DNA from 3 places in the Vibrio sp. QJM3NY_26 genome. Region 2 is predicted to be linked to each of the others. Evidence: riboswitches for the same ligand, from Rfam matches in the RefSeq annotation. Region 2 holds a riboswitch; each other region holds the start of a gene.
What was found. Region 2 has a riboswitch for thiamine pyrophosphate ahead of thiC (phosphomethylpyrimidine synthase ThiC). Riboswitches for the same ligand answer to the same signal wherever they lie in the genome.

Region 1: linked by a shared signal. The riboswitch ahead of thiB (thiamine ABC transporter substrate binding subunit) and the one ahead of thiC (phosphomethylpyrimidine synthase ThiC) in region 2 are both predicted to bind thiamine pyrophosphate.
Region 3: linked by a shared signal. The riboswitch ahead of thiD (bifunctional hydroxymethylpyrimidine kinase/phosphomethylpyrimidine kinase) and the one ahead of thiC (phosphomethylpyrimidine synthase ThiC) in region 2 are both predicted to bind thiamine pyrophosphate.

What each region holds. Positions count from the first base shown of each region.
Region 1 covers NZ_CM173515.1:3,049,802-3,060,637, reverse strand. Annotated here, with positions in the region: gene tamB (autotransporter assembly complex protein TamB) at 1-164, shown strand, start outside; gene AC3CH4_RS13590 (gamma-glutamylcyclotransferase family protein) at 214-570, shown strand; gene AC3CH4_RS13585 (DUF2799 domain-containing protein) at 652-1,008, shown strand; gene fbp (class 1 fructose-bisphosphatase) at 1,086-2,096, opposite strand; gene mpl (UDP-N-acetylmuramate:L-alanyl-gamma-D-glutamyl-meso-diaminopimelate ligase) at 2,367-3,725, shown strand; gene AC3CH4_RS13570 (flavin prenyltransferase UbiX) at 3,763-4,386, shown strand; TPP riboswitch at 4,430-4,549, shown strand; gene thiB (thiamine ABC transporter substrate binding subunit) at 4,603-5,595, shown strand; gene thiP (thiamine/thiamine pyrophosphate ABC transporter permease ThiP) at 5,720-7,333, shown strand; gene thiQ (thiamine ABC transporter ATP-binding protein) at 7,333-8,037, shown strand; gene yjgA (ribosome biogenesis factor YjgA) at 8,146-8,670, opposite strand; gene pmbA (metalloprotease PmbA) at 8,789-10,132, shown strand; gene mgtE (magnesium transporter) at 10,281-10,836, opposite strand, start outside.
Region 2 covers NZ_CM173515.1:3,379,555-3,390,390, reverse strand. Annotated here, with positions in the region: rRNA gene AC3CH4_RS15200 (23S ribosomal RNA) at 1-1,973, shown strand, start outside; rRNA gene rrf (5S ribosomal RNA) at 2,071-2,186, shown strand; tRNA gene AC3CH4_RS15190 (tRNA-Asp) at 2,254-2,330, shown strand; tRNA gene AC3CH4_RS15185 (tRNA-Trp) at 2,391-2,467, shown strand; gene AC3CH4_RS15180 (multicopper oxidase family protein) at 2,818-4,200, shown strand; gene crcB (fluoride efflux transporter CrcB) at 4,301-4,684, shown strand; TPP riboswitch at 4,747-4,845, shown strand; gene thiC (phosphomethylpyrimidine synthase ThiC) at 4,975-6,924, shown strand; gene AC3CH4_RS15165 (thiamine phosphate synthase) at 6,924-8,216, shown strand; gene AC3CH4_RS15160 (HesA/MoeB/ThiF family protein) at 8,206-8,988, shown strand; gene thiS (sulfur carrier protein ThiS) at 8,985-9,194, shown strand; gene AC3CH4_RS15150 (thiazole synthase) at 9,197-9,961, shown strand; gene thiH (2-iminoacetate synthase ThiH) at 9,969-10,836, shown strand, end outside.
Region 3 covers NZ_CM173516.1:1,249,671-1,260,506, forward strand. Annotated here, with positions in the region: gene AC3CH4_RS20915 (AAA family ATPase) at 1-548, shown strand, start outside; gene AC3CH4_RS20920 (glutathione S-transferase family protein) at 756-1,430, opposite strand; gene AC3CH4_RS20925 (ElyC/SanA/YdcF family protein) at 1,927-3,024, shown strand; gene AC3CH4_RS20930 (DUF2999 family protein) at 3,155-3,406, shown strand; gene AC3CH4_RS20935 (DUF4382 domain-containing protein) at 3,830-4,858, shown strand; gene AC3CH4_RS20940 (helix-turn-helix domain-containing protein) at 5,033-5,761, shown strand; gene AC3CH4_RS20945 (DMT family transporter) at 5,847-6,764, shown strand; TPP riboswitch at 6,863-6,974, shown strand; gene thiD (bifunctional hydroxymethylpyrimidine kinase/phosphomethylpyrimidine kinase) at 7,071-7,964, shown strand; gene AC3CH4_RS20955 (ABC transporter ATP-binding protein) at 7,954-8,712, shown strand; gene AC3CH4_RS20960 (ABC transporter permease) at 8,705-9,520, shown strand; gene AC3CH4_RS20965 (ABC transporter substrate-binding protein) at 9,639-10,595, shown strand; gene tenA (thiaminase II) at 10,604-10,836, shown strand, end outside.

The sequences.
Region 1 (10,836 bases), 330 kb from region 2:
GTGGCTACATTCTGCCTGGTTTACAGGTGAAGTATGGTGTGGGTATCTTTAACTCGTTAGGCGAGTTTACCGTTCGTTATCGATTGATGCAGGATCTCTACGTTGAGGCTGTATCGGGTCTAGACAGTGCTGTGGATCTTCTCTATCAGTTTGAATTCGAGTAACACTTTAAGCGGTGATTGATTAGCGGATGACGAATGCTAGGGAGTGAGCATGCAGCACCTCGTTTTTGTTTATGGAACATTGAGAAAAGACCAATCGAACCACCACTATTTAAAACCGTGTGAGTGTTTAGGAAGGTTTGACACACCTGAGGAATACGCACTTTTTGATTTAGTTGCGTATCCGGCGATGATTTTCGGAAAGAAAAGTGTCGCTGGCGAGGTCTATATCATTAACGACGAAATTTTGGAGTCGCTCGATCGGCTAGAAGATGTTCCTGTTGAGTATCGTCGCGAGCAAATAGAGACTATATTTGGATTAGCATGGGTATATTTGTATCAGCTTGATCTAACAGCTAATAAAGAAATACTTTCGGGTGACTGGTGTAAGCGGGACAACCCGCTATAGTGAATGAACTACTGGAAGCATTCTGACGTAATAGCTAAAAGTCTCAATGTACGAGCTAGTCTTTTCCATCAGGAGGAAATTATGAAATATATATTATTGGTGCTATCAGTAATGCTATTTGGTTGTGCGCAAACCCCGCCACCCACATCAATGAACACGACCGATTGGCAGAGCTTTGGTGAGGAAATGGCACTCAAAGGAAAAACAAAGCAGAGTGAAATGAGCTTGGCTGAAGCTGCCTCATCACCATCGATTGATGCAAATTTGTATGCAGCATACGGCCAAGGTTATGAAGTGGGTAAAACTCAGTATTGTTCTCAGAACCCAAGAGCGCTAGGGCGCCGTGGTGAGACTTACCTTGGAATTTGCGATGATATTGATAAATGGTTCCGCTTTAATTATGAAAGAGGCGCTGAATCGAAATTTGATGTTCGATAATTCAATGAATAAACAAAAAGCCAGCATGTGAATGCTGGCTTTTTTAATGGTGTTATTTTGAGAAATAAACGAGAGGATTAGTCTTGGTTAAGTTCAAGAAACTCTTCTACTTTGCGAACCATGTCTGTTGAGCCAACAAAGAAAGGTACACGTTGGTGTAACTCTGTTGGTTTGATATCCATGATACGTTGAGCACCGTCTGAAGCGATACCACCCGCTTGTTCCATAAGGAAAGCAATTGGGTTGCACTCGTAAAGCAAACGCAGTTTACCTTGAGGGTGGCTTTGTGTGCTTGGGTATAAGTAGATGCCGCCTTTCAGCAGGTTACGGTGGAAATCTGATACTAGAGAACCAATGTAACGAGAAGTGTAAGGGCGGTTATCACTTGGCTCATCTTCTTGGCAGTACTTGATGTACTTTTTAACACCCGTAGGGAAGCGGAAGTAGTTACCTTCGTTGATCGAGTAGATCTTACCTTCATCAGGGATCATCATGTTTTCATGAGATAGACAGAAGGTACCCAGTGATGGGTCGTAGGTGAAACCATTGACGCCAGCGCCTGTTGTGTAAACAAGCATGGTTGAAGAACCGTAAATTACGTAACCAGCTGCGACTTGTTTGTGTCCAGGTTGTAGGAAATCTTCTTGTGTTGGTGGGGTACCAATCGGTGACACTCGGCGGTAGATAGAGAAAATCGTACCAACCGATACATTCACATCGATGTTTGAAGAACCATCAAGTGGATCCATCAGAACAACGTATTTTGCGTTTTTGTTGAGCTCTTTATTGAAGGCAACAGCTTCGTCTTCTTCTTCACTTGCAACGCCACAAACTTGGTCACGAGCTTCTAGAGCCGCTTTAAATTTGTCGTTCGCGTAAAGGTCTAGCTTTTGTTGCTCTTCACCTTGAACGTTGTCTGTACCAACAGCGCCAGTAATGTCGACAAGACCTGCTTTGTTGATTTCACGGTTAACAATTTTTGCAGCAAGACGAATTGATGACAAAAGGGATGATAGATCACCACTTGCATGGGGGAAATCATTTTGTTTTGCAACAATGAACTCACCAAGGGTGCGCATCTCAGACATGTTATTTCCTTAAACTTCTCTCAATATTAGGGGGGATTTGAGCACTGTAGATTAGGCCTCTTGAGTGGGCTTTATTCATCTAGACGCTTACCTAAATTCTAAAGGTTAGATCTTTTTAATGGTAATGAACTAAGCGACACAGATCTCACTTACTATGTCGACTAAATTTGTTTTGCATTGCTGCTCGCTTTTAATCGCCATTTAATGATAATGAGTGCAAGTAGTTTGATTTAGACATGGCTCATTTAGCCAAGCGTTTGGAAGCAATATATGCATATTCACATCTTAGGAATTTGTGGCACCTTCATGGGTGGTGCCGCGGTATTGGCTCGTCAATTAGGTCACAAGGTTACGGGTAGTGACGCGAATGTTTATCCTCCAATGAGCACCTTGTTGGAGTCTCAGGGGATTGAGATTATTGAAGGGTTCGACCCTAGTCAATTAGAGCCAAGGCCTGATCTCGTGGTTATCGGTAATGCCATGAGCCGTGGTAACCCGTGTGTTGAGTATGTATTGGATAATAACCTTAGATACACATCAGGCCCGCAATGGTTGCAAGAATTTCTACTGCATGACCGTTGGGTTCTTGCGGTCTCGGGAACGCATGGCAAGACTACTACATCAAGCATGTTGGCTTGGATCTTGGAAGACTGTGGCTATGCACCGGGCTTCTTAGTTGGCGGTGTGTTGGGTAACTTTGGTATATCTGCTCGCCTTGGTGAAAGCATGTTCTTCGTGGTTGAAGCCGACGAATACGACAGTGCTTTTTTCGATAAACGATCTAAGTTCGTTCATTACCACCCAAGAACCTTGGTCATGAATAATCTTGAGTTCGATCATGCGGATATCTTTGATGATCTTGAAGCGATCAAGCGACAGTTTCATCATTTGGTTCGCACTGTGCCAAGTAATGGTCGTATTTTCTCACCGAAGCAAGATACGGCTATTGAAGATGTTCTATCTCGTGGGTGTTGGAGTGAGACTGAATCGAGCGGTGAACTTGGCGATTGGGATGCCAAGAAACTGGTTAAAGATGGCTCCAAATTTGAGGTCTATTTCCAAGACGAATGTGTTGGGACCGTAGACTGGGATTTGGTTGGCGATCATAACGTAAGTAATGCCTTGATGGCGATTGCGGCGGCAAGACATGTCGGTGTGACACCCGACTTAGGATGTGAATCACTGGCGACTTTCATTAATACCAAGCGTCGCTTAGAGTTTAAAGGCGAAGTGGCAGGTGTTTCTGTCTATGACGATTTTGCTCATCATCCTACAGCGATTGAACTTACTCTGGGTGGCTTACGTAATAAGGTCGATACGAAAAAAATCATTGCCGTTTTAGAGCCTCGTTCTGCCACCATGAAGCGTGGTGTGCATAAAGAAACCTTGGCTGATTCGCTCAAACAGGCGGATTCTACCTACTTATTCCAACCAGATAACATTGATTGGTCTGTACAAGATGTTGCCGATGCGTGCCATCAACCCGCACATGTAAGTGATGACATGGATACATTCGTTGCTAGAATTGTCTCAGAGGCACAAGCGGGCGACCAAATCTTGGTAATGAGCAATGGTGGCTTTGGTGGTATTCACCAGAAACTGTTGGATGCGTTGGCACTCAAAGGCTAACTGATCCACGACCTTATATTTTGAAGTAATTGAGAACATGACAAAACACGATAAAGCTATAACCCTCGCTTTCACTGGCGCATCAGGTGCACCTTATGGCCTGCGTTTACTTGAATGCCTTTTGGCGGCGGATTATCAGGTCTATTTACTGATATCGTCGGCTGCGCGAGTGGTGTTGGCGACCGAGCATGAACTTAAGTTACCTGCAGGACCTGATGCAGCGAAACAAGCTTTGGTTAAACACCTTGGGTGTGACCCCGAAAAGCTGGTGGTGTGTGGCAAAGATGATTGGTTCTCACCGGTTGCCTCTGGCTCTGCAGCGCCGAAGCAGATGGTCGTTTGTCCATGTTCAGCGGGAAGCTTGGCTTCAATTGCTCATGGCTTATCGGATAATCTGATTGAGCGTGCTGCAGATGTGGTCATGAAAGAACGAGGCCAGCTGTTGTTGGTGGTTCGTGAGACGCCATTCTCGACGCTGCACTTAGAGAACATGCATAAGCTATCGACTATGGGCGTGACGATCATGCCTGCCGCTCCGGGTTTTTATCATCAACCTAAGTCGATTGAAGATCTGGTCGATTTTATGGTGGCGCGCATTTTGGATCATCTTGGCATCGAGCAAGGTTTAGTGCCACGTTGGGGTTACGATCAACGTAATTGATCCAAACTTGATAGCTTATTGTTAAAATTCGAATTACAATTCTGAACACTCATCGGGGAGCAAACCATTCAAATAATGAATGCGAGCTGAGATCAAGCAAGTGCTTGGGACCCGTAAACCTGAACCAGATAATGCTGGCGTAGGAATTGAGTTAGGAACAACTTCTACCGTTCTCCTCCCTCAAACCTGTGCCGCTCAGACCATGGAGAGCGTCCAGTGAAATTTACATTAACAACTCTTGCTGTTACTACAGCCATCTCTTTTTCTGCCTTTGCTGCAGACAATACCCTAACGGTTTATACCTATGACTCTTTTGCTGCGGATTGGGGCCCTCGTCCTGCCGTTGAAAAAGCATTTGAAGAAAAGTGTGGCTGCGATGTGAACTTTGTCGCGCTAGAAGATGGCGTATCGATTCTGAACCGCTTGCGTCTTGAAGGTGGTAACAGCAAAGCTGATATCGTGTTAGGCCTAGATAACAATCTGATGGCTGAAGCGAAAGCGACGGGCTTATTGGCTGAGCACAATGTTGATACGTCTTCAGTGACACTTCCTAACGGCTGGGACGACAGCACCTTTGTTCCTTATGATTTTGGTTACTTTGCGTTTATCTATAACAAAGAGAAACTAGCAAACCCACCTAAGAGCTTGAAAGAACTGGTTGAGCAGCGTGACGACCTTAAGGTTATCTACCAAGACCCACGTACATCAACGCCGGGTCAAGGCATGATGCTATGGATGAAGTCGGTATACGGTGATGAAGCGACGGCAGCTTGGAAGAAACTTGCTCAGAAGACGGTTACGGTTACTAAAGGTTGGTCTGAAGCTTACTCTATGTTCTTAAATGGGGAGTCGGACTTAGTCTTGTCTTACACAACATCTCCTGCTTACCACATCATTGCAGAAAGTGATTCTAAGTATGCAGCTGCAAGCTTTGAAGAAGGTCATTACACTCAAGTGGAAGTGGCAGCGAAAGTTAAAGGCAGCAAAAATGAAAAACTGGCCGATGAGTTTATGGCGTTTATCTTAAGTGATGAATTCCAATCGGCGATGCCAACGGGCAACTGGATGTACCCAGTGACGGATATCGAGCTACCAAAAGGGTTCGAGCAGTTAACAGTACCGCAGAAAGCTCTGAGTTTTACGCCTGAAGAAATCGCTGCTAAGCGTAAGCCATGGATTCGTGAATGGCAGAGTGCACTTACTTTTTAAAGGATTAGCCTTCTAGCTTAATTTTCTAAAGATGAGTTTCCTAAAGCTCAGCTTTCTAACTTTCTGTATTTAAAGGTTCGTTCGATATTAACTGAGTGAACCACTTACGGTAAAAAATCAATTTATGATAAAGAAAACACCTAAGGTCGGGATCTGGGTTGCGATACTCATTACCGCTTTTGTGGTTTCAGCAGTTGGGGCATTGCTTAGCAATGCCCCTTCTCTTGATATCAGCCAAGTATGGTCCGATCCTTACTATTGGCACGTAACGAAATTCAGTTTTTATCAAGCGACACTCTCAACTGTGCTGAGTGTTGGCTTTGCTATACCAATTGCTCATGCTTTGTGTCGCAGGCAATTTTTTGGGCGAGCTCTGTTGTTAAGGCTGTTCGCATCGACCTTGGTTTTGCCTGTGTTAGTCGGTGTGTTTGGTTTGCTTGCAATTTATGGCAACAGTGGTTGGTTAGCTAAATTTCTGGCGAACTTCGATATTGAATTACCATTCTCCATCTATGGATTGAATGGCATTTTGCTCGCACATGTCTTTTTTAATCTGCCCTATGCCAGCCGTTTACTTTTACAAGCTTTAGATACCGTGCCTGCCGAGCAGCACAAGCTGTGTGCTCATTTGGGTATGAGTCATTGGAATAAATTTAAATGGGTCGAATGGCCGCGATTGAGACAACAACTGCCTCATGTATGTGGCTTAGTCTTCATGTTGTGCTTTACTAGCTTTGCTACCGTGATGGCGCTAGGTGGAGGTCCGAAATCGACCACTATCGAACTCGCTATTTATCAAGCGATTAAATTCGACTTTGACTTACAGGCTGGTGCCTTGCTCGCGATATGGCAAATGCTGCTGTGTGGAGTGCTCGCGGTGAGTATTCAGCGCCTGTCGAAACCTATTTCAGTGACGGCCAGTCAGTTGTCGGAAGAGAAATATTTGGTTAAGGACTGCTGGTGCTCAAAAGCTTGGGATAGCTTTTGGATCATAGTAGTCTCAATGCTGGTATTGCCGCCATTAGCCATGGTTATCGTCAGTGGTATTAACTCACAAGCACTAACTGTGCTCAGCAGCGAACCGTTTTGGGCTGCGCTAATGACCTCAGTTAAAGTTGCGTCCTTAGCAAGTGTTATTGCCGTCGGTATTGGTATTGCGATACTGCTGACCAGTCGTGCATGGCGTTTGCAGAACAAGAACTTTAGAGCCGATAAAATCGAGCTGATTGGTACCATTATCTTAGTGACACCAGGGTTAGTGATCAGTACGGGACTCTTCTTATTACTGCGTTCATTTACCGATGTATTTAGCTTAGCTTTCTTTATTGTGATTGCAGTAAATAGCTTAATGGCACTGCCTTATGTGATTAAAACCTTAGCCCAACCTATGTTGCATTTATCTCAACAGTATCAATACGTGTGTGCAAGCTTGGGAATGACAGGTTTCACACGTTTTAGGCTGGTGGAGTGGCGCGCACTACGTAAACCAATGGCGCAAGCCTTTTCTATTAGCTTTATGCTGGCGATGGGGGACTTGAGTGCCATTGCCTTGTTTGGTAGCCAAGATTTTAGAACGCTGCCTTTGTATCTATTCCAATTGTTAGGCAGCTATCAAATGGAAGCCGCCGCGGTGGTTTCTGTGAGTTTACTGCTGCTGAGTGTGGGCAGTTTTAGCTTAATAGAATTTTTATTTACTCGAAGCTCAAACCCCAATGCTAAAGAGTTAAGGAACCGATGATGTTAGTGATGAAAGAGGTGGACTACCACTATCACCGAGAGTTGTTTCGCTTTGATTTCCAAGCTGAGCAGGGCGACATTGTCGCGTTGATGGGGCCGAGTGGCGCTGGTAAATCAACGTTGTTGGCGCTAGTTGCGGGATTCATAGAGCCTACATCGGGTGAGATCTCAGTGGCAGGACAATCGCTTATTGGTAAAGAAGCGCACCAACGTCCATTGGCGATGTTGCTCCAAGAACACAATCTTTTTGCCCATCTCACCGTACGTGAAAATATTGGTTTAGGGCTGCATCCAGGATTAAAGCTTACAGCAACCCAAAAGCTCAAAGTTGAGCAAGCAGCCGCACAAGTAGGTGTTGCAGAGTATTTAGATAGATTGCCTGAGCATTTATCGGGTGGCCAGCGCCAGCGTGTCGCGTTAGCCCGCTGTTTTGTTCAGCCTCATGATATCTGGTTGCTTGATGAACCTTTCTCTGCGCTTGATCCTTTGCTGCGCGAGGAGATGCTTAGCTTAGTGAAGCGATTAGCGGCAGAACGAAATATTACGGTATTGATGGTGACGCACCATTTAGGTGATGCACGCAGTATCGCGAATAAGTTTATTTTTGTGGCGCTAGGTAAGGTGTTGGTTGAAGACTCGATAGAGGTACTGACCGCTACTCATCCACAGCAAGAATTAAGTTCGTTTGTTAAAGCGGGTGAGTGACGACTGAGTATTGGTCTTGATGGCTTTTGATATTGAGTAAGTCGAAAACAAAAAGACCTAGCATGTGCTAGGTCTTTTATTATCTTTCTGAGTAAAAGGAGACGAAGGTTAGTCGCCTTGCTTTAGCTCTTTTAAGATTTGGAAGATCTCGCGAGAAGACTTCGCTGGCTTGTTCGCTGATTTCTCTTTGTTAGCTTGGCGAGCTAGCTGACGAAGACGTTGACGGTCTGCTTCAGGGTACATTTCCATAACGTCAGAAATGGCAGCATCGCCTTCTGCAACAACGCGGTCACGCAGTTGTTCTAGTTTGTGTAGTTCAACTGTTGCTTGAGAGTGTTTGTTGCGAATTTTATCTAAAGCCGCTTGAATTGGCTCTGGATCTACATTGCGCATTACTTTACCAATGTATTGAAGCTGACGGCGCTTTGCTTCATTTTTAAAGCGTTGTGCATCTTTAATCGCTTGTGCCAGGTCTTCAGACAAAGGGAACTTATCAAGAATAGAAGGCTTTAGTTCAACAAGCTCTTCTCCCAGCTTTTGCAGGGCATCCATGTCCGTTTTCATTTCTGTCTTACTTACCCAGATGATTTCTTCTTCTGGTTCCCATGGGGCTTTTTGGTTTTTGCGAGCCATCTTTTCTGCCTATGTCACTATCTCAAACGAATATATTGCCTATTTTAGCAAGAATCTTGGGGAGAAAGCGAAATTCTTGTTATCCTACCTAATATTGACCTAAAAAATTAGAATAGATATGGATGTAAAACAGCAAGTCGCCCAGCAAAGAGTTGAGCTAGAAGCCGCAGTAGCTAAAGCGTTGGATATGGCATCAGTGAGTGCAGACGCAGCTGAGGTCGCTATTACTAAGTCAACGGGTTTAAGTGTTTCAACACGTATGTGTGAAGTGGAAAACGTTGAATTTAATAGTGATGGTGCTCTAGGTATTACTGTTTACCGCGGCCAGAAAAAAGGCAGCGCATCTACATCTGATCTGAGTGAAAAGGCAATTGCTCAAACAGTAGCGGCTGCGCTTGATATCGCTCAGTACACTTCTGAAGACCCATTTGCCGGTCCTGCCGCAAAAGAATACATGGTAAAAGAAATTCCAGATTTGGACCTTTTCCACCCTGATGAACCAAACCCTGACTATGCCGCTGAGATTGCGATTGCTGCTGAGAAGCAAGCGCTAGCTTATAGCGACAAGATCAAGCAAAGTGATGGTGCAAGCTACGACAGTCACTATGGTGTTAAGGTTTATGGTAACAGCCATGGCTTGCTGGCAAGCTACGCCTCAAGTCGCCATAGCACGAGCTGCTGTGTGATTGGGCAAGGCGCTAATGGTGAAATGGAACGTGACTACAGCTACACCGTTGCACGTCATCGTGATGAGCTATGGGCGCCTGAGCGTGTTGGTCAAGAAGCGGCAGAAAAAACCATCAGCCGTTTGGATGCTAAAAAGCTACCAACAGGCCAATATCCAATTATGTTCGCGAACGATGTCGCTACAGGTCTAATTGGCCACCTTGTGATGGCAATTAGCGGTGGTAATCTTTACCGTAAGTCTTCGTTCTTACTGGATCATCTAGGTCAGAAAATCTTGCCAGATTGGTTCAATATCTCTGAGCGTCCCCATATCTTACGTGGTTTGGCTTCAAGCCCATTCGATAGCGAAGGTGTGTTCACTCAAGATCGTGAAATCATCACCGACGGTGTGTTAGCAACTTACCTGCTAACGAGCTACGCCGCACGTAAAATGGATATGACACCAACAGGTCATGCGGGTGGTATTCATAACTGGTTCGTTAAATCGACCGGTCAAAACTTTGAGCAAATGCTAAAAGAGTTAGGCACAGGCTTCCTTGTGACTGAGGTGATGGGTCAAGGCGTTAATACCGTGACAGGTGATTATTCTCGTGGTGCTGCAGGTTTCTGGGTTGAGAACGGAGAGATCCAATACCCAGTATCGGAAGTGACGATCGCGGGCAATCTCAAAGATATGTTCACTCAGATTGTAGCGGTAGGTAACGACGTTGAAACTCGTTCACAAATTCAAACAGGTTCTATCCTGCTTGAATCGATGAAAGTCGCGGGTGAGTAATTTGCTTAATTGGCTTTAGTTTAAATCTGAAGCTCAAACCTGAAGCGTAAATCTGACCTATTAAAAAGGGAGCCTCTGGCTCCCTTTTTGTATTCAGCATCTCGTCTTAGAATAGGCTATCTGTTTATTCACACGAGATAAGTATGAGTTAGATAAGTATCGTGGCTAAGCCTAAGAACACCGATAGGCCAATCACATCAGTCACCGTGGTCAGAGCCATACCGCCTGCAAGGGCAGGGTCGATATTCATCTTCTTCAGCATTACAGGAATGGTTACACCGGCAATACCCGCGACAATCAAGTTTGTCATCATCGCTGCTGAGATGATGCCTCCCAAGATCCAATTGCCTTTCCAAGCAACCACTATACCGCCAATGATAACGGCCCATAGAATGCCGTTAAGGAAGCCGATAGAGGCTTCTTTGAGTAGTAGTTCGCGTTTGTTACTGTCGCCAATGTGACCAAGCGCTAAACCACGAATCACTAGAGCGACGGTTTGGTTACCTGCAACACCACCCATGGACGGTACGATAGTCATCAAAACGGCAATCGCGGCCATCTCATTCAGTGTGGCCTCAAACATATTAGACACAGACGCTGCCGCGAGTGCTGCTAAAACGTTTGCGCCTAGCCATACACTACGACGACGAGCGGATTTTACGACCGGTGCGAAGGTATCTTCGTCATCGTCCATACCCGCCATA
Region 2 (10,836 bases):
ATCCGGGAGACACACGGCGGGTGCTAACGTCCGTCGTGGAGAGGGAAACAACCCAGACCGCCAGCTAAGGTCCCAAAGTATAGCTAAGTGGGAAACGATGTGGGAAGGCTCAGACAGCCAGGATGTTGGCTTAGAAGCAGCCATCATTTAAAGAAAGCGTAATAGCTCACTGGTCGAGTCGGCCTGCGCGGAAGATGTAACGGGGCTAAGCTATACACCGAAGCTGCGGCTACGTATCTTAGGATATGTGGGGTAGGGGAGCGTTCTGTAAGCCGTTGAAGGTGGTCTGTAAGGGCTGCTGGAGGTATCAGAAGTGCGAATGCTGACATGAGTAACGATAAAGGGAGTGAAAAACTCCCTCGCCGGAAGACCAAGGGTTCCTGTCCAACGTTAATCGGGGCAGGGTAAGTCGACTCCTAAGGCGAGGCCGAAAGGCGTAGTCGATGGGAAACGGGTTAATATTCCCGTACTTCTTACAATTGCGATGGGGGGACGGAGAAGGCTAGGTGGGCCTGGCGACGGTTGTCCAGGTTCAAGTACGTAGGCGGAAAGTTTAGGTAAATCCGGACTTTCTTAACGCTGAGATACGATGTCGAGCTACTACGGTAGTGAAGTCATTGATGCCATGCTTCCAGGAAAAGCCTCTAAGCTTCAGATTGTAAGGAATCGTACCCCAAACCGACACAGGTGGTCGGGTAGAGAATACCAAGGCGCTTGAGAGAACTCGGGTGAAGGAACTAGGCAAAATGGTACCGTAACTTCGGGAGAAGGTACGCTCTTATCAGTGAAGTCCCTTGCGGATGGAGCAGACGAGAGTCGCAGATACCAGGTGGCTGCAACTGTTTATTAAAAACACAGCACTGTGCAAAATCGTAAGATGACGTATACGGTGTGACGCCTGCCCGGTGCCGGAAGGTTAATTGATGGGGTTAGACTTCGGTCGAAGCTCTTGATCGAAGCCCCGGTAAACGGCGGCCGTAACTATAACGGTCCTAAGGTAGCGAAATTCCTTGTCGGGTAAGTTCCGACCTGCACGAATGGCGTAATGATGGCCACGCTGTCTCCACCCGAGACTCAGTGAAATTGAAATCGCTGTGAAGATGCAGTGTACCCGCGGCTAGACGGAAAGACCCCGTGAACCTTTACTACAGCTTGGCACTGAACATTGAACCTACATGTGTAGGATAGGTGGGAGACTATGAAATTGCGTCGCTAGATGTGATGGAGTCGTCCTTGAAATACCACCCTTGTAGTTTTGATGTTCTAACGTTGGTCCCTGAATCGGGATTACGGACAGTGCCTGGTGGGTAGTTTGACTGGGGCGGTCTCCTCCCAAAGAGTAACGGAGGAGCACGAAGGTGGGCTAAACACGGTTGGACATCGTGTGGTTAGTGCAATGGCATAAGCCCGCTTGACTGCGAGAATGACAATTCGAGCAGGTGCGAAAGCAGGTCATAGTGATCCGGTGGTTCTGAATGGAAGGGCCATCGCTCAACGGATAAAAGGTACTCCGGGGATAACAGGCTGATACCGCCCAAGAGTTCATATCGACGGCGGTGTTTGGCACCTCGATGTCGGCTCATCACATCCTGGGGCTGAAGTCGGTCCCAAGGGTATGGCTGTTCGCCATTTAAAGTGGTACGCGAGCTGGGTTTAGAACGTCGTGAGACAGTTCGGTCCCTATCTGCCGTGGGCGTTGGAAAATTGAAAGGGGCTGCTCCTAGTACGAGAGGACCGGAGTGGACGAACCTCTGGTGTTCGGGTTGTCATGCCAATGGCATTGCCCGGTAGCTAAGTTCGGAATCGATAACCGCTGAAAGCATCTAAGCGGGAAGCGAGCCTTGAGATGAGTTTTCCCTGGCACTATAAGTGTCCTAAAGGGTTGTCGTAGACTACGACGTTGATAGGCAGGGTGTGTAAGTGCTGCGAGGCATTGAGCTAACCTGTACTAATTGCCCGTGAGGCTTAACCATACAACACCCAAGGGGTTTTGTGGACTCAGATGTACCAGACCTTGAATGCGTTTGAAGAGAAATACTTTTAGATAAGCTTTCCGAATTTTAAAATTTGCTTGGCGACCATAGCATTGTGGACCCACCTGATTCCATGCCGAACTCAGAAGTGAAACACAATAGCGCCGATGGTAGTGTGGGGCTTCCCCATGTGAGAGTAGGACATCGCCAGGCTTTAAATTAAATCTTTAGGTTGACCGACCTGGAGATATGGACGCTCACTTAGTGAGTTGACCACTGCGGAGTGGTAGTTCAGTTGGTTAGAATACCGGCCTGTCACGCCGGGGGTCGCGGGTTCGAGTCCCGTCCACTCCGCCACTTATTCGATAACCTCGCCTAGTGCGAGGTTTTTTCGAATCTGACGTAGTAAAAAGTTTTAGGGGTGTAGCTCCAATTGGCAGAGCAGCGGATTCCAAATCCGCGTGTTGGGAGTTCGAATCTCTCCACCCCTGCCATATTTAAGGCTCTAGCAGAAATGCTAGAGCCTTTTTGCTTTCTTAATCTAATATATACGCCATTAGCAAAGCAGCGGATTCTCCGACTTACCAAAATAGCGCGTGTTGGGAGTCGAAACCTCCACCCTGCCATATCAATGCCTCAGCAGAAGTTCTATTTTTTCACTTTATATTTGTTCGATTTTTAGTCGATAATTCCTGCTTTTAATAAAACCTAGCCTTAAAAGTGTAAGTGCTTACTTATCCCAGCCTCTTTTATAAACAATCAACAGCACAATCCCCACTTCTTTATGAGAATTATTCTCAATATTTTGTTACATTTTGGTCGTTATTACTAAAAGGCAACAAATATGGATATCTCCCGTCGTAAGTTTATTCAATCATCTCTCGCTATATCAGCACTCACTGTACTGCCCGCTTGTTCAATGAAGCGGTCGGTTGATGAACAAGGAAAGTATGTTTACGACCTAACGGCAGAGCCTTCAATCGCTGAACTAGTGACGGGATTTGAGACTAATATTCTAGGCTTTAATGGCCAGATTCCAGCGCCAACGATTCGATGTCGACAGGGTGAAAAGGTCACAATTCGTTTTACCAATAAGCTATCAGAGCCGACGACTATCCATTGGCATGGCTTAAGAATTCCCATCGAAATGGACGGTGTTCCCTTCTTAAGTCAGCCACCTATCATGCCAGGTGAAACATTCATTTATGAGTTTACGCCGCCAGATGCTGGCACATTTTGGTATCACCCACACATGAATAGCGTGAAGCAGCTTGGTATGGGCTTAGTTGGCCTTATTATCGTAGAAGAGAGTAATCCAATACGGTTCGATGAAGAACACGCATTGATGCTTAAGCATTGGCACATCGACAAACAGGGTCAATGGAAAGATCTAATGATCCCACGACTCAGCGCTCGCATGGGCACACCAGGAGAATGGAGTAGCGTTAATGGAACACATGAGCCTACTTATCAGTTAAAGCAACACGCAACGACCAGGCTGCGTATCGCTAATGTCGACAATACGATCACTTACCCTATTGCTGTCGAAGGGGCTGAAGCATGGGTGATTGCCATCGATGGTAACCCTGTGAAAACGCCTTACAAACTGACTCAACATAAAATCGGTCCAGGGATGCGTGTTGATATCGGACTGATCGCTCCTAAAGCTGGTGAGCGAGTTAACGTTCTCCATATGAAGGGGCGTTTCCCATTTTCTTTGTGTGAATTTGAAGTCGTAGATTCAGCATTTGCTCAAGGACGTTCGTTGCCATTACTACCATTGAATCCAGTGCCCAACCTAGATCTTGCTAATGCTGAAGAGATCGACTTTTTATTTGAATGGGAAGGGGCTGTTTCTCCAGTATCCAAAGATGGAAAATCGATGCCTAAGTTTTGGCTAACAAATAAAAGAGCATGGGAAGGAATGAGCAAAGACAATATTCCTGAACCGTTGGCGACTTTAGAGTTGGGTAAGACTTACATATTCGATCTTAAGAACGTCACTCAATATCATCACCCGATTCATATTCATGGTCATACATTTACTGTATTGGAACTTGATGGTAAAAAAATTGAAGAGCCTTTCCATACCGATACAGTGTTACTTGGAAAAAATGGCCGAGCTAAAGCTGCATTTGTTGCAGACAACCCAGGACGCTGGATGTATCACTGTCATGTAATTGAGCACATGAAAACAGGATTGATGGGATATATTGAAGTTAAGTGACACCTGTAACGTTTAATATTTGCGCATGCATTCTTAGTTTCTACCCTCGCTTTTATCGACGGTAAAGCTAGAATATAGGGACTATTGTTTGGGAGGATTCATGGGTCAGTTATCTATTTTAGGTTTTATTGCCATTGGTGGCGCATTTGGTGCTTGTTCGCGTTATTTGATTTCAGAGTTATGTGTGGTGATGCTAGGACGTGGTTTCCCTTACGGTACACTGACAGTTAACGTAATTGGCTCTTTAATTATGGGTTTGCTCATCGCAGCGTTTGAGAATGAGATGGTTGCGACAGAACCATGGAGGCAGATCATCGGTCTTGGTTTCCTTGGAGCATTGACTACATTTTCTACATTTTCGATGGATAACGTGCTTCTTATGCAGCAGGGTGCTTTCTTTAAGATGGGACTCAATGTGCTACTCAACGTGGTTCTCAGCATCTCAGCAGCATGGATCGGCTTCCAACTTTTGATAAAGTCTTAAAACTTTCTTACGATTTGTTAACAACTCGGCTTGGTTTATCCAAGCCGTTTTTATATACTCGATCGAACTTGTCGGAGTGCCATATGGCTGAGACCGTTAACTCGGGATCCGTTGAACCTGATCAGGCTAATACCTGCGAAGGGAACAAGAGTAGATATCTAACTAGAATCCCTCTAGAGATCTATCTCCAGATCACAACTGTATTTCTTACCGTGATCCCTCTTGTAGCATCTAATCCGTCAAGCATTTTTATCCCTATAAATAATGGCTAAAAGCCAAGGAAAAATGCTATGTCGAGTCGTAAACAAGCAAGACTGGAAGCGAAGAATTTCATCGATTCTTTATCCGTACAACCTTATCCAAATTCAAAAAAAGCTTACATCCAAGGATCTCGAGAAGATATTCAAGTCCCTGTACGAGAAATATCACTCGCTGATAGCCTTGTCGGTGGTACTAAAAAAGAGCCTGTATTCGAACCTAATGTACCCATTCAAGTTTACGATACCTCAGGTGTTTACACTGACCCCACACATCAAATAGACCTGTATAGCGGCCTTCCAAAGTTGCGTGAGCAATGGATTGATGAGCGTGGTGATACGGAACTGTTAGACGATGTAAGCTCTGTTTACACTAAAGAACGTTTAGAAGATGAAACTCTAGACGACCTTCGTTACGGCAACCTACCTAGAATTCGTCGTGCGACTGGCGATCAATGTGTTACTCAGCTGCACTATGCTCGTCAGGGGATTATCACTCCTGAGATGGAGTACATAGCTATACGTGAGAACATGGGACGTCAGAAGTTTGCTGATGAGCAGCTTAACCACCAACATCCTGGCCATAACTTTGGCGCAAACCTGCCGAAAGAAATTACCCCTGAATTCGTGCGCAAGGAGGTTGCTGAAGGTCGAGCTATTATCCCTTCAAACATCAACCATCCAGAATCAGAACCGATGATTATTGGTCGTAACTTCTTAGTGAAGGTGAACGCTAATATCGGTAACTCTTCAGTAAGCTCTTCGATTGAAGAAGAAGTAGAGAAGTTAGTATGGTCAACTCGCTGGGGGGGCGATACCGTAATGGACCTTTCTACCGGCCGTAATATTCACGAAACTCGCGAATGGATCTTACGTAACAGCCCTGTACCAATCGGTACGGTTCCTATGTATCAAGCCCTTGAAAAAGTGAATGGTGTTGCGGAAGACCTTAACTGGGAAGTGATGCGCGATACTTTGATTGAACAAGCAGAGCAGGGTGTTGATTACTTCACTATCCACGCAGGTTTGTTGCTTCGCTACGTTCCGATGACGGCTAAACGTGTCACCGGCATTGTTTCTCGTGGTGGTTCTATTATCGCGAAATGGTGTCTTGCTCATCACCAAGAGAGCTTCCTTTATACTCACTTCCGCGAGATCTGCGAGATCTGTGCGAAGTATGATGTGGCTCTGTCGTTAGGTGATGGCTTGCGTCCAGGCTCTATTGCAGATGCCAATGATGAGGCTCAATTCTCCGAGTTGCGTACTCTAGGTGAGCTGACTAAAGTGGCTTGGGAATACGACGTTCAGGTGATCATTGAAGGCCCTGGACATGTGCCAATGCACCTAATTAAAGAGAACATGGACGAGCAGTTAGAGCACTGCCATGAAGCGCCTTTCTATACTTTAGGCCCATTGACGACAGATATTGCCCCTGGTTACGACCATATTACCTCTGGTATTGGCGCGGCTATGATTGGTTGGTACGGTTGCGCGATGCTCTGTTATGTAACCCCTAAAGAACATTTAGGTTTGCCAAACAAAGAAGATGTAAAGACCGGCCTGATTACTTACAAGCTGGCTGCACACGCTGCAGACTTGGCTAAAGGACACCCGGGCGCACAAATCCGAGATAATGCATTATCTAAAGCACGTTTTGAATTCCGTTGGGAAGACCAATTTAATCTAGCTTTAGACCCTGAAACAGCACGTTCTTTCCATGATGAAACTCTGCCACAAGAATCCGGTAAGGTTGCTCACTTCTGCTCAATGTGTGGACCTAAATTCTGCTCGATGAAGATCTCTCAGGAAGTCCGAGAGTATGCGAAAGATACCGAACAAGTAGCCGCGGATCAGGCTATCGAGATTAAGATGCTAGATAACCCGTTGGAAGGGATGCGTCAGAAATCACAAGAGTTCCGTGATACTGGGTCTGAACTTTACCACCCTGCAGTAGGTGCAAAAGAAGCTCAATTAGAGGAATAATGACAGTGAAGATACTCATCCCATCTCAAAATATTGAGTTAACGGGAGAGGTGCAGAACTGTCTATTGGTTGCTAAGCGACAAGGCTTGGCAACCGATGCAGTTGAGTTGGGTGTAAGCCCAACTCAATACTTCTCTATCGTTGACACTCAGCATGCGTTATCGATTGGCTTTGCTCATGATGTTGATTCATTGGCGAAGTGTCAGTTGGCGGAACTGAACCATGTTGTTGATTGCAGTAATTCAGTCGCGCTAACTGACGTTTGTGATGCCTTTACACAAACTCCGAATACCATCTATATCGGTGTCTCAGATGATTCAGCTGTGTTAGATATCTGGTCACACTTATATGCTAATCGTGCTATCAAGAGTGACACTACAGCCCATCAGGAGTTAGATAATCACGGCCACTTTGCCTGGTTACTTACTTTGTTGGCGTTAGAGTTCCCATTAGAAGACGCATTGGTTTTAGCTCGCGCAGCGTCCAATGTTTCACGTGGAACATGGCCAGCACATTACCAAAACTTTCCAATTCCAGTTTTGGAAGATGAGCGACTGGATATTAGTGTTGGTTGGGCGCACCAAGGAACATCACTTTCGTTCCCTGAATTGAGCAAGAGTAGCCTAGGGCTATATCCTGTGGTTGATGATGTTGAGTGGATCGAAAGGTTGCTCAAGCTCGGAATTAACACTGTTCAACTACGTATTAAAAACCCTCAGCAAGTGGACTTAGAACAACAAGTTGCGCGATCAATCGAGCTTGGTCGAGAGCATAACGCTCAGGTTTTTATCAATGATTATTGGCAGCTTGCACTCAAGCATGACGCGTTTGGTGTTCATTTGGGGCAAGAGGATATTGAAGAATCAAACCTCTCACAGTTGAGCCAAGCAGGTATTAAGATAGGTCTCTCGACTCATGGCTATTACGAGTTGCTACGCATTGTTCAAATCAACCCAAGCTATATTGCGCTGGGACACATCTTCCCAACAACAACTAAACAGATGCCATCGAAACCTCAGGGTTTAGTTCGTTTATCTCTGTATCAACAGCTGATTGATACTATCCCATACACAGAACAACTCATCGGTTATCCGACGGTTGCTATTGGCGGTATTGACCAATCGACAGCTGAGCAGGTGTGGGAGTGTGGGGTATCGAGTTTGGCGGTGGTACGTGCGATTACATTGGCGGAAGACCCACAGAAAGTGATCGAATTTTTCGAAAAACTGATGGCATCTAAATCTCCAACTCTTAAGGAAGAGGTTATACAGGAGCCTAGCTATGCTGAGTGACTTTGAATTCATTCGTTATCAACGACAAATTGCGTTACCTGAAGTCGGTGAACAAGGGCAACGAAACCTATTAAATGGCCATGTGTTAGTGATTGGTTGTGGTGGCTTAGGTAATGCTGCGGCTCTTTACCTTGCAGCTTCTGGTGTTGGAAAGATCGTGTTGGTTGATGATGACTGTGTGGATTCATCTAACCTGCAACGACAGGTAGCGTTCAAGGAAAGCCAATTAGGTTCACCTAAGGTCGAAGCACTTAAACAACAACTGAATGAGCTCAATGACCGCAGCCAAGTAAGAACCATCAATCAACGAATGAGTGAAAGCCAACTTGAATTAGAAGTCATGTTGGCTGATCTCGTGTTGGATTGTACTGACAACTTCGCGTCACGCCAGCAGGTTAACCGAGCTTGTTTTAAAGCTAATACACCTTTGATATCGGGTTCTGCAATTGGCTGGAAAGGTCAATTTATTGTCTTTGATTATCAGAACCAGCAAGGGTGTTATTACTGCCTTTTCCCGTTTGAGCATCATCCACAAACAACGCGTTGTAGTGATAGCGGCATTATTGGTCCAGTTGTCGGCACCATAGGTAACCTTCAAGCTTTAGCTGCTATTCAACGTTTAACTTGTGGTGAGTTTCAGGTAACAACACATCAGCTCAAGCTGTTTGATGGCCAAACGATGAATTGGCAAAACTTAATGGTTACTAAAGATAGTGAATGTCTCGTGTGCAGTGCACCTGTAGTTAAGCATTTAGAAGAAGAAATCCAATGAGTCATATAACGATCTCTATAAACGAACAACCAGAACAGGTAGCGTACTCTTCGTCTCTAGCGGACATTATCCAAGCTCTATCATTACCTGATCTAGGTTGTGTATTTGCAATCAATAATGCGGTTGTCCCGCGTAGCCAGTGGCAACAAACTGTCGTCAATGAAGGCGATGCTATTTCTCTTTTCCAAGCCATTGCAGGAGGCTAACCATGTTAACTATCGCTGATAAAACGTTTCAATCACGACTCTTTACTGGAACCGGCAAGTTCGCAAACAAGCATTTGATGGCGAGTGCTATTGAAGCTTCAGGTTCGCAACTGGCAACCATGGCGTTGAAGAGAGTCGATATTCGCTCTGAGCAAGACGACATTTTACAGCCCATCATTGATGCTGGCGTGAACTTGCTACCGAATACCTCTGGGGCGAAGAGTGCAAAAGATGCCGTCTTTGCTGCGCATTTGGCTCGTGAAGCGCTAGGTACAAACTGGCTTAAACTGGAAATTCATCCAGATCCAAAGTACTTGATGCCAGACCCAATAGAGACGCTTAAAGCTGCTGAGCAACTGGTTAAAGATGGCTTTATTGTGTTGCCTTACTGTCATGCCGATCCAGTATTGTGTAAACGCTTGGAAGAGGTGGGTTGTACTGCGGTTATGCCGCTAGGTGCCCCAATTGGTTCAAACAAAGGTATCGCTTCGGCAGACTTCTTAGAGATCATTATCGACCAAGCGAATGTCCCTGTGATTGTGGATGCAGGCATAGGTGCACCATCTCATGCTGCTCGTGCAATGGAAATGGGCGCAGATGCAGTGTTAGTGAATACGGCGATTGCGGCTTCCCAACAACCTGTTGATATGGCGATTGCTTTTAAGTTGGCAGTTGAAGCAGGTCGTATGGCTTACCTTGCTGGTCTCGCTGGTCAGGTATCTCACGCGGTTGCTTCCAGTCCGTTAACTTCATTTCTAGACGAGTAATATTGCCATGACGTTTGTTGATCGATTTAAACAGCTCAACTGGGATGACATTGGTATGTCTATCTTCAGTAAAACGGCAGCGGATGTTGAACGTGCTCTGAGTAAACCCAAACGCGACCTAGAAGACTTTAAGGCTCTGATCTCTCCGGCGGCAGAACCTTACTTAGAGCAGATGGCACAACAATCGTTGGCGCTAACTCGTAAGCGATTTGGTAATACAATGTCGCTTTATATTCCTTTGTATCTCTCGAATCTATGCGCGAATGCATGCACGTATTGTGGTTTCTCAATGGAGAATCGTATCAAGCGCCGCACGCTTACTTTGGATGAAATTGATGCCGAAAGTGCGGCTATCAAAAAGATGAAGTTTGATAGCGTTTTGTTGGTCACCGGTGAACATGAAACTAAGGTCGGGATGAATTACTTTCGACAGGTGTTGCCGACTATCAAAAAGCAATTTAACTACCTTGCGATGGAAGTGCAGCCGCTTGATCAACATGATTACGCAGAGCTTAAAACTCTCGGTTTAGATGCGGTGATGGTTTATCAAGAGACCTATCAACCAAGGACCTACGCTGAGCATCATCTACGTGGCAATAAAATGGATTTTGAATATCGTCTTGAAACTCCCGATCGCTTGGCAAAAGCGGGTATTGATAAGATAGGGATTGGTGCTTTGATTGGTTTGGAAGATTGGCGAACCGACTGCTTCTTTGTTGCTGCTCATTTAGATTACCTGGAGCGTACTTATTGGCAGACACGTTACTCGATTTCATTCCCACGTCTTCGCCCGTGTGAAGGTGGGGAGTCTAGTGGAGGCTTACAGCCTAAATCAGTCATGAACGATAAACAGTTGGTTCAGCTTATCTGCGCAT
Region 3 (10,836 bases), on a different replicon from region 2:
TTTCACACATCTTTGTATACAACATAGGACAATTATTAAAAAATGATTTCTTTAACTCAACATCGGTAGAGCAAGTTTTTGTTTTGACCCATAGCTTGTATTTTTTCTATGAGTTAACGGATGCTAATCATACAAGACGTAAGGAAAATCAGAATCTTTTCCGTCTATCTAAGAATACCATTGGTAGTTCAATTAACGTTATGAAGTATGAAGAAGTTCAAAACGATTATCAGTCATACTGGTCTGTGATTAACGATGATAAACAGCCACCAGCTTTGATTGCTAATTGTATGAGGAATATCATTGAGTATTTCTTTAACTTTGTCCAAAAAGAAGATTTAAGTAATGTAATTCAAAAGCCAGAATTGAAGGAATTAAGGTTCCAAGCATTTGTAAGGTACATCAACAGAGAGTCTCACTCATTAGGGCAGAACATCTTTGATTTTAAAGAATTTGACTATAACGATTTTAAAGAAGGTTTAAGATTGGTGTTTGATGTAACAGGTTATAATTCCCATTACAATAAAATGGCGAAAATTAAGGCTTAGTTTCCCACGACAGCACTGTAGATAGGCTGTATTTAAACTATTGTTGTGTAAGAAAAATAGAGTAGGACTTTATACTCTTTGTATCAATTCACAAAAATATCAACTTGTGCTTTTTCAATATGATTTGAACATAAAGAGCCGCTTTTTAGCGGCTCTTTATGTTTGAGTTTTAGCTATCACTCAGTAGAGCATTAACTCTCAATTTTTCTACTTCGCATAATTCGAAGGAAACAGTGCTCGTTTCGCTTCTTCATCACGTTCAGTTTTAAATTCAATGCCTTTGCCGATTTCGCGAGCGCGCAGTGCAGCAGGGCGGGCGTTGATTGCATCGAACCAACGCTTCAAGTTCGGGTAAGGTTCTAGGCCTTCTTCACCAAGCACGAAAGGTGCTTTATCAATCCAACCCCATGCCGCGACATCGACAATGGTGTACTCATTTCCGACGATAAATTCACGACCTTCCATGTGCTTGTCTAACACTTCGTAATGACGTTGTGCTTCGCGTAGATAACGATTTACCGCGTAATCTAAGCCTGCTGGTGCAGCATGGCGGAAGTGTACCGATTGACCCGAATAAGGACCAAGACCGCTCGCGATAAACATCATCCAAGATAGAAGTTCTGCTCTGTCTTCTGGTTGTCCCGCTAGCTTGCCAGTTTTCTCTGATAGGTAAAGAAGGATAGCGTTAGAGTCGAATACACGTTGTCCATCGTCTTCAATGGCTGGTGTTTTACCGTTCGGATTAATCAAACGATATTCCGGCGTGTGTTGCTCGCCTTTTAAGGTATCAACAGGAACAAGTTCAAAATCTAGGCCGGTCTCTTCTAGAAACAGAGCGATCTTCATTGGGTTGGGTGTTTGGTGAAAATAGAACTTAAGCATGGGGTAACTCCTTGTATTGGTAATTCATTAAAGCATCACTTGAACGGTCGTTCAATAATTGATTTTAATTTATTTGAAAATCGGTTGATGCGTGTTTTAAATCTATGCGCTTAAAACTTCGTTATTAGAGCGAGAAGGGAATCGAGCGATTCAGTGTGTTGGATTTTAAGTTGTTGAAAAAATGAGCTTAAAGTTGCTGTTTGGGCGTGTTGTTTTCTGCGGAGTTTGGATTTGTGATGGGTGGTTTTCGGTGGAATAGGGCGTATGGATTCCGCAGTTAGATATTCCAAAATTACCCGTAAATTCCCCTCGAAACCAAAATTATCTCGATGCGCAGGCTTACTGGTAAGTTCAAAATCGTGATCTGTTGCCACACCTTATGCAACAAATGAATATTAACCTTGGAGATTCTGGTGTGGTTCACGGTTTTTTAATCTTGGGGGCTTACATTGGGGAGCAAATCTGATGTGAACACTTAACGACACAGGATCTTTCCATGAAAAAGAACATTATCGCCCTTGCTCTTGGTGGCATGCTTGCTTTTGGCGCAACACCTTATTCTTTTGCTGCTAACGATGGCGCAGTACAAGCTTCAGCGGATTATGCGCAGTTGGTGACTAAGCGACAAGTTGTCGACCAACTACTTCTTGATGCGTTGCAGGCGTTTAAGTCTCCGGCAAGAATTTCTCACGCGGGCTTTACGGCTAAAATGCCAAGCAACATGGAGATTGTGACTAACCGATTGTTAGAAGCTTACCAGCTAGAACCTTACCGTACTGATTTGTTGATCTCGGCAGCGAACGCTCAGATCTACAACAAGAACGCAGAGCGCGCTATTGAGTTGTTTGAACAAGCACTGACGGTTGCGCCAGACGATGTCGATCTTCATGCTTACCTTGCGGTTTGGCAAAGATTCGATGGTAATGATAGTGAATCCAACAAGCATATGCAGAAGCTTGAGAGCCTGAACAAAGGCAAAGCCGAAGACATCAAACGTATCTTTGCTACGGTCGATCGCGTATTAGAAACACCGTTGAAAGAATCAGCAGATAAAGGGCTACTGAGCGATCACGGCGCGATAGTTACTTTGGGTTACGCGCTGAACCCAGATGGTTCAATGCATGAGATCTTGATTGAACGTCTTGAAACCACATTGGCAATGTCTAAAGCCAACCCGGATGCGATGATTGTGTTAACCGGCGGCGTGCCTAAGAACCATAAGACAGAAGGCAAGTTAATGGCGGATTGGCTTATCTCAAAAGGGGTAAGCAAAGACCGCATCATTGAAGAGAACTACGCGACCAGCACGGTAGGCAATGCCTTATTCAGTAGCTATGCGCTTGCTCGTCATGATATTAAGCACGCGACCATTATTAGCTCGGCAAGCCATGTTCGTCGTGGTCAAACTCTGTTTGAAATTGCTAGCTGGCAAACTGGCCCTCAGGGCATTACCTTCGATACGGTTTCTTACCCAGATAAGCCGCTAGAAGATCTTAAGAAAGCGAGCAGTGGTGAGCTTCTAGGCATCTACCGTGACGCACTGAGAACGTATGGTATGTGGAGCTACCGTTCTTACCCATTAGAGTCTCGTTAAGCCCAAGCATTATTTGCGTTTGGGAAAAGCACAGATCGCGTTCAACCAAAGCTTCACTTGTTAGTACAATCGAGCACAGCTAGATGGTATGCTGTGCTCCTACTTAATTTAGTGTTTCAAAGGCAAAAAAATGAACCCGATTTTAGCAATGTTGAAAGAGAACAATATCAGCGACGAGCAGATCAGCGAGATATTCAAGACGTTGACCGAGAACCCTCTTGCAGCAATGGCGACAATCAGCCAACTTGGTTTACCACAAGATAAGCTTCAAATGCTGATGGGTCAGGTAATGCAAAACCCTGCGCTAATCAAAGAAGCAGTTGAAGAGCTTGGCCTAGATTTTTCTAAGGTTGAAGCCGCTAAAGAGCAACTTCAAAAATAAGTGAGTTTGAATGAGCTGATATCGTCTTAGCTTAATCAAAATTCAATGAAAAGGTCGTTTAAGTTCAGCAACAGGCTGTCTTAACGGCCTTTTTTGATCTTGGTGGCGATTATTCACTTTGATCAAGTTGCTTTCAATCCCTGCCTCCCATTTTCTACTCAACGACTATTTCAACACAATTGACAGCACCTTTGCCAAATATGTGTTGCTACTGACAATTTGCTTACTAGACTTAATTAACCTATGTGCGACTTGATATGTGCACCTTGATGAACAGTTTTTTTTGGATGAGGAATGCCCTGAATAGTAGGGATATAAACATCAAACAATAGCGCTGTTTATTTATGGGTCACAACAAGAAAAAGAATAAGAGGGCACTCGAATAAGCCCTTTATTGAGCAGTGATTTTATAGGAAATGAGTTATGAAATATTTAAAGGAAACGGCTTTAGCGAGCCTTGTGTTGGCAGGGCTTGTTGGTTGTGGCGGAGACTCAGGATCATCAAGCAGTACGACACCCATTACCTTGAGTGTGAGTGATGCGCCCATTGATGATGTTAAAGACGTCACCGTGACATTCAGCAAGGTGGCTTTACTTCCTCAAGGGGGAGGTTCGCCACTGATTTATGATGTGTATAAAACGGACGAAAACGGCGACTACGTTGATGAAAATGGCGATCCATTACCTGATGGCGCAGATCCTATTCCGTTAAGTGTTAATTTATTGGATTACCAAGGCAGCGATGCGCTCCCTTTGATTGAAAATGAGGTAGTTCCGGTAGGCAGCTATAAGTTGTGTGTGTTTGCGAATGATGGCGATCACCCAACAGATCCATCTTACGTGGTAGAAAATGATGATACGAATCGTGAGTTAACGGTGAAAGGTGAAGGCGCGTGCCCGCAAGGCGTGGGTAAAGAAGATAATGCTGGCGTACTTTACTTTAATAACTCATTTAATGTGAATCAACAAAGTAACGATTTTGTTGTCGAGTTCGATCTTCGACGTGGCCTAAAGAACAGTTCAACTCTCCCTGATTACACCATTCAAAGAACGTCTGTAAGCCTTATTAATACGGTTGAGACAGGAAACATTGAAGGTACTGTAGCGACAACAACTTTTGGAGCTTGTAACCCTACAAATGACAATACCTTCGTCCAATCGGTTTATTTGTATGAAGGTGACATCGCTAAAGCTAACATGGCTCCGATTGGCGGCAGTGATGAAGTGAAACCGATCACTTCAGCGTCAGTGGCAATGAATGAAGCACAGACTAACTATGAGTTCTCTCTGGGCTTCATTGATCCAGGTACTTACTCATTGGGTTATACCTGTACTGCGCAGTACGACAGTGATGAAGACAATGCTGATCCGGTTGCTGATGGTTTTGAAATCTATGATGTTCAAAATAGTGTTCAGGTAGTGGTTGGTCAGGATAACCAAGTATCGTTTTAAATCTTTGACGTGATTAAGCATTCGAATAAATACGGCCTCTTATTTGGAGGCCGTTTTTGATCATGTCACCTAGCAAGCATGAATTTGATGCGCATTGAGTGTGACTCTAGGGAAGTGATAATGTAACGTTGTATCTCTTACTCTAACTTAGCGAAATGTACTCCGGCGTTGATTATGAAATCTAGCTTAAGCATTCGATCTTACACCAAGCAATTTAATACCCATGCTCATGATTACCATCATCAACTGGTATTGCCGATCCAAGGCAGTATCAATATCGAAATGGTGGGGTATGTCGGTAAAGTGGCGGTGGGCGAATGTGTGGTGATTCCGGTAACCACAGCACATGCGTTTAAAGCGGACGAAGCAGCGCGGTTTATTGTCGCGGATATGGCTGTGTTGCCTCAGCATTTGTTAGAGCACGAGCTCTCGGTTTTCACGATAACGCCACCTTTGATGAGCTTCTTGTTGTTTGTTGAGAAGCAGCTGGAATATCAGGTCGATAGCGGTATTGAGTCATCCATCTTGGATGTGTTTTCACTGCTGTTAGAGCAACAACAAGTGAGCAAGAGCATCGACCCAAGAATCCGCGCCGTACAAAGGCTGATAGCGGATAACTACACGCAACCGTTATCCATATCACAACTTGCAGAAACGGCCTGTTTGAGCCCTACTCAATTCAAAAAACGCTTCAAAGAGTGCTTGGGTATCAGTGCGCTTAAATACATCACGCGATATCGTATGGAGAAAGCTCAAGCCTTGTTAACCCACACAGATTTACCTGTTCAATTGATAGCCGAAAATGTGGGTTATAGTGATGTTTCTGCTTTCAGTCGTCGTTTCTCTCAGCACTTTGGAATGTCTCCAAGGGCGTTTCTAGGCTCAATGAAAGACAGTCTTTAGAAACAAAAATAGCGTCCTTTCGGCAAACTAACTTCTATCAATCTTCACTATTATCTATTTCAGAACTGAAAATTGGGTAATAGAAATGAATCTTGCCATCAATCGCGTTAACGAATTCCAAACGGGCACTTTAGCCATTTTGTTTGCTTCCATTTTATGGGGCACGACAGGCACCGCCGCAAGTTTTGCGCCTGATCTAAGCCCATTAGCGATTGGTGCTTTCTCTATGGGTGTCGGCGGCCTAATGCAAGCGGGCTTAGCGTATCGAAAAATCCTATTAGCCCTTGATAAACTTTTGCAGAATAAGAAGCTGTTGGCAGTGAGCGCTTTGGCTTTGGCGGTCTATCCTTTAGCTTTCTATTCTTCAATGAAATTATCAGGTGTGGCGATTGGAACCGTGGTTTCGATTGCGACCGCACCTTTCTTTTCGGCACTGTTAGAGTGTCTGATTAGCAAAAAAAATAATATCAACAAACGTTGGCTCACTAGCTTTGCGATTGGTGTGGTGGGTATTGGGTTGTTGGTGTTTTCTGAGTCTGAATCGGTGAGTGAATCCGCTGATGATTTGAAGTTATTCGGCATAGCTTTAGGTTTGCTCGCTGGGTTGTGTTACGCCATTTATTCTTGGGCGACCAAAGCACTGATCGATAAAGGGATTAAGTCACAAGCGGCGATGGGCAGTATTTTTGGCCTGGGTGCGATGCTGTTGCTGCCAACGCTCTGGTTTACTGGTGAGAACCTGTTTTCCTCGCAGATTAACGTATTAGTCATCAGTTATCTGACGCTAATCCCACAATGCTTGGGCTATATCGCGTTCAGTTTTGGTTTACGCCACGTGACCGCGAGTAGTGCCAATCTACTTACTTTGTTTGAACCGGTAGTCGCAGCGGTGCTTGCCGTCTGTGTTGTCGGTGAGCTGATTCCTTTTACAGGCTGGCTAGGTATGTTTCTGATTGTGTTGTGCTTGTTGATACAGTCGAAGCCATCTAAAGGAACGTTATAAGTATTTGTTTTGTTGGACCTAATTGAAATTTTTTCATGTGTAATTCTTATAATTGAATAAAATCAGTATCTCAGTTGTGAGAGTGCTGTTACTATCGCTATCAATAGTCGGGGGGCATATACCTTATTTGGTGTTTGCTGAGATCGTTAATCGAGACCCGTTGAACCTGATTCAGTTAACACTGGCGTAGGGAACTATAAGCACTCGATCTACGTCTGCACCCATGAAAACTTTCATGAGCCTAATGCGACTTCTCCTTCGATCAGTGTTCGTTCTCCTACGTCTTGTAAGATAGTAGGAGCGACAATGACACACAGTTCTATTTCAAAAGATTTAACGCCCAAAGCCTCAGTTTCACAGCACTCTGCTGATGGTTCGATTCGAACGAACACTCCGATTGTATTGACGATCGCAGGCTCAGACAGCGGCGGCGGTGCAGGGATCCAAGCTGATATTAAAGCGATGTCTGCTACCGGTAGTTTTGCTTGTTCGGTCATTACCGCTATCACATCTCAGAACACTCAAGGCGTGTCAGCCATTTTCCCTATTCCACTCGACCATGTAGCTAGTCAGTTAGATGCAGTGTTTACTGATCTCAATATCGTGGCAGTAAAAGTCGGCATGTTGGCTGATTCGCAAATCATCAAAGTCGTTGCAGATAAAATTAAGCAGTATCAACCTAAGCATCTTGTGATTGACCCTGTAATGGTTGCGACGAGTGGCGATCTTCTTCTAGAAAACTCAGCCATCACGACGCTGAAGCAAGAGCTGATTCCGCTGGCAGACATCATCACACCTAACTTGCCAGAAGGTGCTGCACTGACAGGCAAAGCTGTCCCTGAAAGCGAAGCTGAAATGCAGGGCATGATTGAAGACTTACGCGCACTAGGTGCTAAAGCTGTCCTGCTAAAAGGCGGTCACTTAGAGAAGGATGAGAACAGTAACGACTTACTGATTCTCCCGACGACCTCTGCTTTGATTAGTGCGAAGCGTTTTCCTACTAAAAACACCCATGGCACTGGCTGTACGCTCTCTTCTGCGATTGCTTCTTTCTTAGCTCAAGGCAACACGCTTACTCAAGCTGTTGACTTAGGTAAACAATACATTTCACGTGCTATTGCTCATGCTGATGAGTTGCAAGTCGGTCAAGGTCACGGCCCGGTAAATCACTTCTTCGTTGGGCACGGTAATGTCCGTTAATACGGTTGGTGTTCAACTCAGCAGTGCCTCCTTACGTTATAACGACAGTGAGCACGCGACCTTATCTGGGTTGTCGCTTAGCTTAAACGCAGGTAAGTGGACGGTATTGCTCGGTCGAAGTGGCTGCGGAAAAACCACGGTATTGCGTTATCTGGCAGGCTTACTGGACGATAAGGTGGAGTGGCAGGGCACATTGGCAACCTCTGATGAATTGCCTTTAACGGATCGCATCGCTTACATGGCGCAGCAAGATTTGTTACTGCCATGGTTGTCGGTTATCGACAATGTTTGCTTAAGTCATCGCTTTCAAAATCCAGCTTCTGATAAAGCACCGCAAACCAATCAAGCTCTAGAGTTGCTAGCTGCGGTTGGTTTAGCTGATCACGCGTCTACTATGCCGGATCAGTTGTCTGGTGGCATGCGTCAGCGTGTTGCTTTGGCTCGCACCTTAATGCAAGACAAGCCAGTCGTACTGATGGATGAACCGTTCTCTGCGCTGGATGCGGTAACGAGACACAAGCTGCAAAGTTTAGCGTGTGAACTGCTAAAAGATAAAACTGTTGTGTTGATCACCCATGATCCACAAGAAGCGGTGCGCTTGGCGGATAACTTGTATGTGTTGCAAGGCACACCTGCAAGCGCACAGTCACTGTCTGTGCCAAATACAGCCACACCAAGAGTGTTAGATGGTGAATGTGCTGAGTTACAACAAGCGATCTTAGATCAGTTGGAGCGTGATTATGAATGATCTAACGCGAAGCGAAGTTGGGGCTCGTTCAACCGACATACAGGCTAGCACTGAACGTCCTCGTCAGATGAATCCCGTTATGCGTTTGCTTATCAGCAGCGCCGTGATTCTCGGTTTATGGCAACTGGTGGTGGTTATCTTCGAGATGCCAAGCTTCATTCTGCCAGCTCCCGAAGAAGTCTTCATCAAGCTAATTGAACGTTACGATGTGCTACTCAAACACACTTGGGTGACTGCGCAGGAGATCTTACTTGGTCTATTGCTCGGTTTGTCGATGGGGCTGTTTTTCGCCCTACAGATGTTGATGTTCGAACCGTTGAAACGCTGGTTGTTGCCTATCTTAATTGCTAGCCAAGCTATCCCTGTGTTTGCGATCGCGCCAGTATTGATGTTGTGGCTAGGCTATGGCATCGCGTCAAAAGTGGTGATGGCGGCGATCATTATCTTCTTCCCTGTAACCACTTGTTGTTACGACGGCCTGCGAAATACACCGACGGGTTATCTCGATCTTGCCAAGACCATGGGTGCATCGAAATGGCAATTGTTGCGTTATATCCAACTGCCTGCTGCGCTGCCAACTTTGGCGTCTGGCATTCGTGTCGCTGTGGTTATTGCCCCAATTGGTGCGGTTGTCGGCGAGTGGGTGGGTTCGAGTGAAGGGCTGGGTTACCTAATGCTGCAAGCCAACGCACGCATGATCATTGATGAGATGTTTGCTGCCTTATTCATCTTGGCGGTGCTGTCTATCTCGCTCTACTTCATCACAGACAAATTACTTAAAAAAGCTATCCCTTGGGAGAACCAGTGATGGTTCGCTCAATAACACTTGTTTAATAAAGCTTCGCTCAACGCTATTTATCTAAACAAACCTCGTTAAAAATTAGCTCTATAAACACAATAATAATATTCAAAAGGAAAGGTTAACTATGAAAAATACCAAATTGGTAGGTGCAGTGGCACTGCTTGCTTCATTGGTTTCAGGTCATGCATTGGCGGATTCTGAACAAAAGAAACTGACATTGATGTTGGATTGGTTTGTGAACCCGAACCACGGCCCAATTGTGATTGCTCAAGAGCGTGGCTACTTTGCTGACCAAGGCTTAGAGGTGGAAATCCAAGAGCCAGCAGACCCAAGCACGCCAGCAAAACTGGTCGCGGCAGGTAAAGTCGATTTAGCGGTAACTTACCAACCAAGTTTAACCATGGATGTAGCGGCAGGTTTGCCTCTAGTTCGTGCATCAACCCTTATTGCAACACCACTGAACACGCTGATGGTTTTGGATAACGGCAAGAACGATTCACTAGCAGATCTGAAAGGTAAAAAGATCGGTATTGCGATTGCTGGCAACGAAGAAGCGACTATCGGCACCATGCTAGCGCAAGAAAATGTTGCGTTTACAGACGTGCAAACCATCAATGTCGGTTGGGCGCTTTCGTCTTCATTAGCATCGGGCAAGGTAGACGCAATTTGGGGTGGCTTACGTAACTTCGAAACCAACCAGTTAGCACTTGAAGGCTTTAAAGCGAAGGCATTCTTCCCTGAAGAACACGGTGTGCCAGCTTACGATGAGCTTATCTTTGTTGCGAACGCAAAGCAGCACGACGATGAAGCGATCAAAGCGTTCAACAAAGCATTGGAACAAGCAACAACTTACATTGTGAACCACCCGCAAGATTCATGGAGTGAGTTTGTTGCGTATTCACCGGATACGTTGAACAACGAACTTAACCAACGCGCATGGAATGACACGCTGACTCGTTTTGCACTTCGCCCTTCAGCAGTCGACCTAAAACGTTACGACGATTACGCGCAGTTCATGTTCGACAAAGGCATTATCAAATCACTACCAAAAGCCGCTGACTACGTACCGACTTTTGACTAAGGAATCTCATGAAATACCAAGACTTAATCCAAGCCTGTCAGCAAGATTGGCAAGACTACACCGAGCACGCTTTTGTTAAAACGCTGGCGAACGGCACACTCGCTCAGCCTTGTTTTCTGCATTATTTGAAGCAAGATTTTCTGTTCTTAAAACAGTATGCCCGCGCTTATGCATTGGCGATCTACAAGGCGAAAACACTGGCTGATATGCGTCGTGCACTGCCAAGTGTTCATGCCCTGCT